2 linked regions of the Piscinibacter sp. HJYY11 genome follow. The protein of the gene in region 1 interacts with the protein of each later gene in a pairwise test. Links are inferred from orthologs where the notes say so. Each region holds a gene or a part of one and is shown on either strand. Other genes may lie near its edges.

Region 1 (3,013 bases):
ATCGCCTCGCCGGTACGCGGGTTGCGACCCGGCCGAGGCGCCTTGCGGCGGATATTGAAGTTGCCGAACCCCGACATCTTGACGTCTTCTCCGGTGACAAGGGTCCCATGGATGATGTCGAAGAAGGCTTCGACCATGTCCTTGGATTCGCGCTTGTTGAGGCCGAGCCGCTCGAAAAGCAACTCGGCCAGCTCGGCCTTGGTCAAGGTCGGTGTTTCGAGCATCGGGAGCATGACCCGATCAGGCGCTTTCTCTGGAGGTGGGGTACTCATTCGGGTTATCCAGTAGGTCACGCACGCAGACGCACGCCCAGCCGTTGGCCGAGCGCTGCCACGACCTCGGCCTTGACCGATTCGATGCGCTCGTCGGTCAGGGTGGTCGAGTCGTCGAGGATCTCCAAGCGCAGGGCCAGACTCCGTTCACCCGCAGCCATGTCGGTCGACGCACCGGCCGCCGGCTTGTAGACATCGAACAGCTTCACCGAGCGCACGAGTTGCTCGTTGGCGCCCTTGGCGGTTTCGATCAGGGCGTCGTGGCTGACCTGCTCACCTGCAATCACGGCGATGTCGCGCCAAGCCGATTGCTGCCGCGGGATCGGCTGGAAAGCCGGCACCGGCCGCTCGGTCAGCGCCGCCAGATCCAGCTCAAAGAGCACCGGCGTTCCCGGCAACTCATACGACTGGCGCCACTGAGGGTGCAACTCGCCGACAAAGCCGATCACCCGGCCGTCGATCTCGACACGTGCAGAGCGCCCTGGGTGCAAGGCGGGGTGTGAAGCGGGCACGAAGCGCGCCACGCGCGGCGAGAGCAAGGCCTCGACATCGCCCTTCACATCATAGAAGTCGACCGGGCGCGCCTTCGTGCCCCATTGCAGCTCATCCACCGAGTCACAGGCCAGCCCGGCGACACGCATCGGCTGATCGATGCCCGCCACCGCGCCGGCACCGTCGACGACGGCCGCGTCCCGCTTGAAGACACGCCCGACTTCGGCGATGCGCACGCGCGTGGCTTTCCGGGTCAGGTTGAAGCGAAGCACCGAGACAAGGCTGCCGATCAGGCTCGAGCGCATCACCGAGAGCGGACTGGCGATCGGGTTCAGCACGCGGATCGGGTTCTCGTTGCCGGCGAGTTCTTTTTCCCAACGCTCTTCGACGAAGCTGAAGTTGATCGTCTCCTGATAGTCGAGCGCCGCCAGTGCGTGGCGGATCTCATGCACACCGCGGCGCGACTCGCTGCGCACATGCGCACGGATCGGCGCGACCGGCGGGGTGTCGGGCAGGTTCTGGTAGCCCAGCACGCGCACCACTTCCTCGATCAGGTCTTCCTCGATCTGCAGGTCGAAGCGCCAGCTCGGCGGCGTGACGGTCAACACACCGGGCGCTTCGCTCACTTCAAGACCGAGGCGTCGCAGCACTTCGCCGCACTGGGCTTGCGTGACTGGCATGCCGATCACCTTGGCTGCGCGATCGACGCGCAGCGACACGGGCTTGCGCGCCGGCAGCTTCGTCGCCTGGTCGTCCATGGCGGCCGGCTCGCCGCCGCAGATGTCAAGGATCAGCTGCGTGATGTGATCGATGTGCTCGACTGTCTGCGCGGGGTCCACGCCGCGCTCGAAACGATGGCCGGCATCGGTGCTGAAGTTGTAGCGGCGGGAACGGCCAGCGACGGCCTCGGGCCACCAGAACGCGGCTTCGACGTAGACGTTGCGCGTGTCGTCGGACACCGCGGTTGCGTCACCGCCCATGATGCCGGCGAGCGACTCCACGGCCTGATCGTCTGCAATCACACCGACCCGCTCGTCGACTTCGATCGTGTTGCCGTTGAGCAGCTTGAGCTGCTCGCCCTTGCGGCCCCAGCGCACGACGAGGCCGCCGTGAATCTTGTCGAGGTCGAAGATGTGCGACGGCCGGCCGTACTCGAACATCACGTAATTCGAGATGTCGACGAGCGCGGTGACCGAACGCTGGCCACAACGCGCGAGACGGTCGACCATCCACGCGGGTGTGTTCGCCTTTGTGTTGACGTTGCGGATGATGCGGCCCGAGAAACGGCCACACAGGTCGGGGGCTTCGATGCGCACCGGCAGCTTGTCGGCGTGCACGATCTTCGCCGGCGTGAAGCTCTGCTTCAACAGCGGCGAGCCGGTCAGCGCCGCAACTTCACGCGCGATGCCGTAGACGCTCAGGCAGTGCCCGAGGTTGGGCGTGAGCTTCAACGTGAAGAGCGTGTCGTCGAGCTTCAGGTGCTCGCGGATCGACATCCCCACCGGCGCGTCGTCGGCAAGGATTAGCAGACCGCCGTGGTCTTCCGACAGCTTGAGCTCGCGCGCCGAGCACAGCATGCCCTGGCTCTCGACACCGCGCAGCTTGCCAAGCTTGATCTCGAAGGGCGCACCGCCCTCTTCCGCCGGCGGCAGCCGGGCACCGACCAGCGCGCACGGCACCTTGATGCCGGGGCGCACGTTGGGAGCGCCGCAGACGATGTTGAGCGTCGGGCCGCTGCCGGTGCGCACCTGGCAGACGTTGAGCCGATCGGCGTTCGGATGACGCGCGACCTCGAGCACCTCGGCGACGACCACGTCGGAGAACGGTGGCGCGACGGGGCGCAGCTCTTCGACCTCCATGCCGGACATCGTCAGCAGGTCGGCCAGCTGTTCGGTGGTGAGGGGCGGGTTGCAGAACTCCCGCAGCCAGGACTCTGGAAATTGCATCTCGTCTTTTCTGCTTCTGATTTATTTGAACTGCGACAGGAAGCGCAAGTCACCCTCGAAGAACATGCGCAGGTCGCTCACGCCATATCGCAGCATCGCCAGGCGGTCGATGCCCGAGCCGAAGGCGAAGCCGATGTAGCGCTCGGGATCGAGGCCCATGTTGCGCACGACCTGCGGGTGCACCTGGCCAGAACCGGACACTTCAAGCCACCGGCCCTTCAGCGGCCCTCGCTCGAACATGATGTCGATCTCGGCGCTGGGCTCGGTGAACGGGAAATAGCTGGGGCGGAAGCGCAGCTTGAG
Region 2 (5,640 bases), 3.1 Mb from region 1 along the record:
CTTGGCCCAGGCCAGCATGGCAGGGGTGGCCATGGAGCCGCCCTCGCCGACCACCTCCAGCTCGGCACTCTCATGGCCTGACAGGTCGAGCACCATCGACTCATCGATCTCGATGTCGTCGGACTCCGGCAGCAGCTCTTCGAGCGTCTCCAGGCGTGCCATCAGCTCCTCAAGGCGCTCCGGTGCAATGGTTGCCGTCTTGGCCGTGAAGGCTGCCGCCAGGGAGTTGTTGAGCTTCTGGATGTGCTCGTCCTGCTTGTCGCCCGAGATGTTGGCGTGGTCCATCCCCTCGCGCAGCGTCTTCAGCAGCGGAGGGAGCCGGCGGATCACCTCCGCCCGCTCTTCGCGCGAGACCTTGGCACTGGCCGACCAGATGAGGTCAGCCGCCACGCGCTTCATCGCCTTGGTTTCGTTGCCCTGCGGCCCATGCTTGACCGCGGTCATCGCCATCACGTCGGCCCACACGTGGAAGAGGAACTCGCGCACACCCTCCTGCACCGGCACCTCGTTGAGCATCTTGCGCAGCTCGATCGTGTACTGGATCGCCAGGGTTTCACGCTGCTCGACCTGCTGCGCAAGCGAAACGCCCTTGCGGGTGGTCTCGTTCTCGTTCTTGAAATAGTGTTCGAGAAACTTCTCGAATTCGGTGAGCACGGTCTGGAACACACGCCGGCCGGTGTCGGGGTAGGCCTCGACGACCTGCACGACGCGCTTGATTTCCTTCTCGAGCGTGTCGGCCACCGCGCGGCTGGTGGAGTCGAACCCCATCACGCACGCACCCATGCGGTCGATCAGGCGACGCGCCGGGTGGTCCACGGTGGCGAAGAAATCGGGCTCACTCACCGCCACCCGCAGCACCGGCATTTGCAAACGCGCGAACCAGACCCGCACCACCGCCGGGATACGCTCTTCCATCAGGATGCTCTGGAACAACAAGGCGACGATCTCGATCGTGGCGCGCTCGACGGGCGTGGAAGCTGCCTGTTTCAGCGCCTGCTTGCGCTGGTGCAGTTCCTCCAGCAATGCCGGCGTGCTGACCGGGCCTTCGGCGACACGGGCGCCATCCGCTTGCACGGCCGCGCCGCTGGTCGTCACCAAACGGCGCTGGATACCCTGTTGCGCTTCGTTGATGGCAGCCTTCAAGCCGGCGGAGGCTTGATGCGGCATCTGGGCTGTGCCGGCAAAGTCGGGCACCTGGCGACCGATCAGGCGGTTGAGACGGCCCAGGACTGCTTCTGCGTGGTCGGAGCCTCGCGCAAAACCGCCGGCCCGCGTCATCAGGCGTGTCTCTTCACCCACATTCCCCAATCGGCCATGCCCGCTCGTGGCCGCCGGCACCGGCGCGCTGGGCGTGGCCCCTGCCGGGATCGGCACACCGTACGAGTTGCGCGTACGGCGAATGAAGGGCCGAAGGTCGATATCCGGCAGGACCCGCTGCTGGATCAGCCAGCGGTTGGTCTCGTGATAGGCCTCTTCGGCGAAGTGCGCGAATTCTTCGTGCAACACCGCCTGCAGCGTGCGCCAGGCATCCTGGCTCAGCGAGGCACCGCGCCACGCGCCGGTGAGGATGCGCGCCAGCACATGGGGCCGCAGCACGTCATTGGCGTCGAGTTCATCGCGCTTCTCGAGCGCCGACATGCGAGAACGCAGATCGGTGAACTCCCACGAAGCGCGGTCCATCATCGCCAACGCCAACCGGGAGCTGAGGATCTCGACCTCGATGGTGTCGTCATCGACCAACGACATTCCTGAGTTGCTACGCCCTGGGGGAGGCAGGTCACCCGGGCGCGAAGCCGACACGACACCGCTCACGAGAGAGCTACGCAGCGCGGCAATGATCCCGCTGATCCAGTTGGGCGCCGACTTGCGCAGATCCGCCGCAACGTCGCGCCGCTTGTACTGGATGCTGTGCTCGGCGGTCTGCCCGGCCAGCAATCGCGCCCCTTCTTCAACCGCGTGGACCACACTGGGCACACCGCTCAACAGGCGCTCCACGTAGGAGCGCCGCGCCTGGGCGGCCAGGGCCAACGAATCGGCGGCGGTCGCCATGTGACGGTTGGTCGAAATGTCTCGGTAAGGGATGGCCCTACTCTACACCACCGCCCCGGCGTTGGGGTCGTTCGGATCGACGTCCTTCGAGGGGCCGGACTTCACCAGATCCTCGCGCTTCACACCCAGCCACATCGCGATGGCGGCGGCCACGAACACCGAGGAATAGATCCCGAAACAGATGCCGATCGTGAGCGCAATGGCGAAGTAGTGCAGCGTCGGACCACCAAAAATCAGCATCGACAGCACCATCATCTGCGTGCTGCCGTGGGTGATGATGGTGCGGCTCATCGTGCTGGTGATCGCATGGTCGATCACCTCGTGCGTGTTCATCTTGCGGTACTTGCGGAACGCTTCACGGATTCGGTCGAAGATCACCACCGATTCGTTCACCGAATAACCCAGGACGGCCAGCACCGCCGCCAACACCGAGAGCGAAAATTCCCACTGGAAGAAGGCGAAGAAGCCCAGGATGATCACCACGTCGTGCAGGTTCGCCAGGATCGCCGCCACCGAGAACTTCCACTCGAAGCGAAACGCCAGGTAAATCATGATGCCGATGACCACGAAGGCCAGCGCCTTCGCGCCGTCTTCAGCCAACTCACGCCCGACCTGCGGGCCGACGAACTCGCTGCGGGCCAGCACCACCGGCTCGGCGCCGTTGGCGTCGCAGACCGGCTTGTCGATCACCTCGCCCTTGTCCGTCGTGACGGCCCGGCGCGACACGGTGCCCGACTCGGCCTTGCACAGCTCGGCGAACACCTTCTCGACCACGTCGCCGACCTTGCCGTCGCCACGCACCGGCAGACGGATCAGCACGTTGTGGGTGTCGCCGAAGTTCTGCACCTGCACTTCGCCGACGTTCATCGCCTCGACGGTGTGGCGCACCTTAGCGATGTCAGCGGCCTGCTTGTAGTGCGCCTCAATCGCGGTGCCGCCGGTGAACTCGATCGACAGGTGCAGGCCGCGCGTGACCAGGAAGAACACGGCCAGCAGGAAGGTCGCGGCCGAGATGATGTTGAACACCAGCGCATGCCGCATGAACGGGATGTCGCGGTGGATGCGGAAGAACTCCATTGCTCAGGTCCGGTTGTGTTCTTGTTGCGCTCTGACGAGCGGGCTCACGGATTGGCCGGCGTCTCGGCCGGCACGGCCTTGGGCTTCCACACCTGCCCGATCGACACGCTCTTGAGCTTCTTCTGGCGGCCGTACCAGAGGTTCACCAGGCCGCGAGAGAACACGACGGCCGAGAACATCGAGGTCAGGATGCCCAGGCAGTGCACCACGGCGAAGCCCTTGATCGGGCCCGAGCCGAAGGCGAAAAGCGCGATGCCGGCGATCAGCGTGGTGACGTTGGAGTCGAGGATGGTGGCGAACGCACGCTCGTATCCAGCGTTGATCGCCGCCTGCGGCGAAGCGCCGGCCCGCAACTCTTCGCGCACCCGCTCGTTGATCAGCACGTTGGCGTCGATGGCCATGCCGAGCGTGAGCGCGATGGCCGCGATACCGGGCAGCGTGAGCGTGGCCTGCAGCATCGACAGCACGGCCACCAGCAGCAGCAGGTTGAACCCGAGCGCAAGCGTGGAGAACAGGCCGAACAAGAGGTAGTACAGGCACATGAACGCCGCGATCGCCGCAAAGCCGTAGATCACGCTGTTGAAACCCTTGGCGATGTTGTCGGCGCCGAGCGTCGGGCCGATGGTGCTCTCTTCGATGATCTCCATCGGCGCGGCCAGCGATCCGGCGCGCAGCAGCAGGCTCAGGTCGTTGGCGGCCTCGGTCGTGCCCATGCCGGTGATCTGGAAGTCGTTGCCGAACTCGCTCTGGATGCGCGCGACCGTCAGCACCTCGCCCTTGTTCTTCTCAAACAGGATGGCGGCCATGTAGTTGCCGACGTTGTTGCGCGTCATCTCACGCATCAGGCGGCCGCCCTTGGCGTCGAGGCTCACCGACACCGCCGGCTGGTTGTTCTGGTCGGGCCGCGGCTGCGCGTTGGTCAGCATCTCGCCGGTGGCGACCGCTTCCTTGTAGGTGACGACGGGCGCCCCACGGCCGACGGTGAAGCGTTCGCGGCCGAAGGGCACCGGGCCCGTGCCTTCGGTAGCAGCTCGCGCCTCGGCCGACATGTCGACCAGGCGGAATTCGAGGTTGGCCGTGCGGCCGATGATGTCCTTGGCCTTGGCGGTGTCCTGCACGCCGGGCAGCTGGATCACGACGCGGTCGGCGCCCTGCTGCTGGATCACCGGCTCAGCCACGCCGAGCTCGTTCACCCGGTTGTGCAGGGTGGTGATGTTCTGCTTGAGCGCGGCGTCCTGCACCGCACGCGCGGCCTCGGGTTTCAACGTGCCGATGAGCTTGATGTCGGTGCCGTCGGGCACCTGCGTCCACTGCAGGTCGGTCATCTGCGAGAGCAGGTCGGCCCCGACCTTCAGCGTCTCGCGGTCACGGAAGCGGATCTCCACCGTGTTGCCGTCGCGGCTGATGCCGGCATAGCGCAGGTTCTTGTCACGCAGCTGCGAGCGGATGTCGGTGGCCGTGCCTTCCATCTTCTTCGTGAGCGCGGCCTTCATGTCGACCTGCATCAGGAAGTGCACCCCGCCGCGCAGGTCCAGGCCCAGGTACATGGGCAGGGCGCGCATCGAGGTCAGCCACTTGGGCGACCGCGAGAGGAGGTTGAGCGCGACGATGTAGCTCGGGTCGGTCGGGTCGGGGTTGAGCGCCCTGGCCAAGGCGTCCTTGGCCTTGAGCTGGGCATCACCGTCGGAGAAGCGCGCCTTGACGCTGTTGCCTTCAAAGACGACGAAGTCGGGCTGCAGGTTCGCCGCCTTGAGGATCTGCTCGACCCGCTGGGCGGTCGCGCTGTCGAGCTTGAGCGTGGCCTTGCCACTGCTGACCTGAACCGCCGGCGCCTCGCCGAAGAAGTTGGGCAGCGTGTAGATCAGCCCGACCAGCAAGGCGACCGCAAGGATCGCGTATTTCCACCACGGATAGCGGTTCATGTCGTGTCTTTCACGAGGCCGGCTCGCGCCGGCTTGTCTGTGTGTGTCTTATTTGAAGGTGCCCTTGGGCAGCACCTGCACCACCGCGCCGCGCTGCACCTGGATCTCGACGTTGTTGGCCACTTCCACATGCAGGAAGCTGTCGCCGAGCTTGGTCACACGGCCGAGCACGCCACCGGCGACCACCACCTCGTCGCCCTTGGCGATGGCGTCGATCATGGCCTTGTGTTCCTTCTGCCGCTTCATCTGGGGGCGGATCATCACGAAGTACAGCACCACGAACATCAGGATGATGGGCAGCATGCCCGTCAGGCCACCCAGCGGATCGGAGGCGCCGGCCGCCGGGGCCGCTTGTGCGAAGGCTTCGGAAATGAACACGTGTGGATCCTCGTTGGGGCTGAAAGCGCGCTGGATGGCGCCCGCCGAAGTGAAAGCTTGGAATTGTATGCCCCTCACCCAGGGGCAGCGATGGGGGCCTGGGCGCAGACCCGCGGCGTGGAAAGAGGTTCCGGCCAAGCGGCCCTTAATCTTTTTCCGGATAAGAAAAGCAGTTTTAAGTTGTTCCGCAAATACCGCCTGCTGACCATACTGC

Evidence for each region. Proteins that work in one complex are often made in the same cells at the same time.
Region 2: the proteins of pheT (region 1) and secD interact in binary tests that used the Escherichia coli proteins (3 or more experiments, as listed by UniProt). The link is inferred for Piscinibacter sp. HJYY11 from one-to-one orthologs.

What each region holds. Positions count from the first base shown.
Region 1 is NZ_JAERQZ010000001.1:875,849-878,861, forward strand. It holds pheT (phenylalanine--tRNA ligase subunit beta), read right to left. Parts: upstream 2,711-3,013; coding sequence 290-2,710; downstream 1-289. Other genes in the region: JI745_RS03950 (integration host factor subunit alpha), read right to left, coding at 1-233; pheS (phenylalanine--tRNA ligase subunit alpha), read right to left, coding at 2,732-3,013.
Region 2 is NZ_JAERQZ010000001.1:4,000,819-4,006,458, reverse strand. What follows is about bases 2,610-5,489. They hold secD (protein translocase subunit SecD), read right to left. Parts: upstream 5,049-5,489; coding sequence 3,171-5,048; downstream 2,610-3,170. Other genes in these bases: yajC (preprotein translocase subunit YajC), read right to left, coding at 5,097-5,426; secF (protein translocase subunit SecF), read right to left, coding at 2,610-3,126. Also shown: JI745_RS18710 (DUF1631 family protein), read right to left, coding at 1-2,049; more of secF, read right to left, coding at 2,092-2,609. UniProt on the Escherichia coli protein: Part of the Sec protein translocase complex. Interacts with the SecYEG preprotein conducting channel. SecDF uses the proton motive force (PMF) to complete protein translocation after the ATP-dependent function of SecA.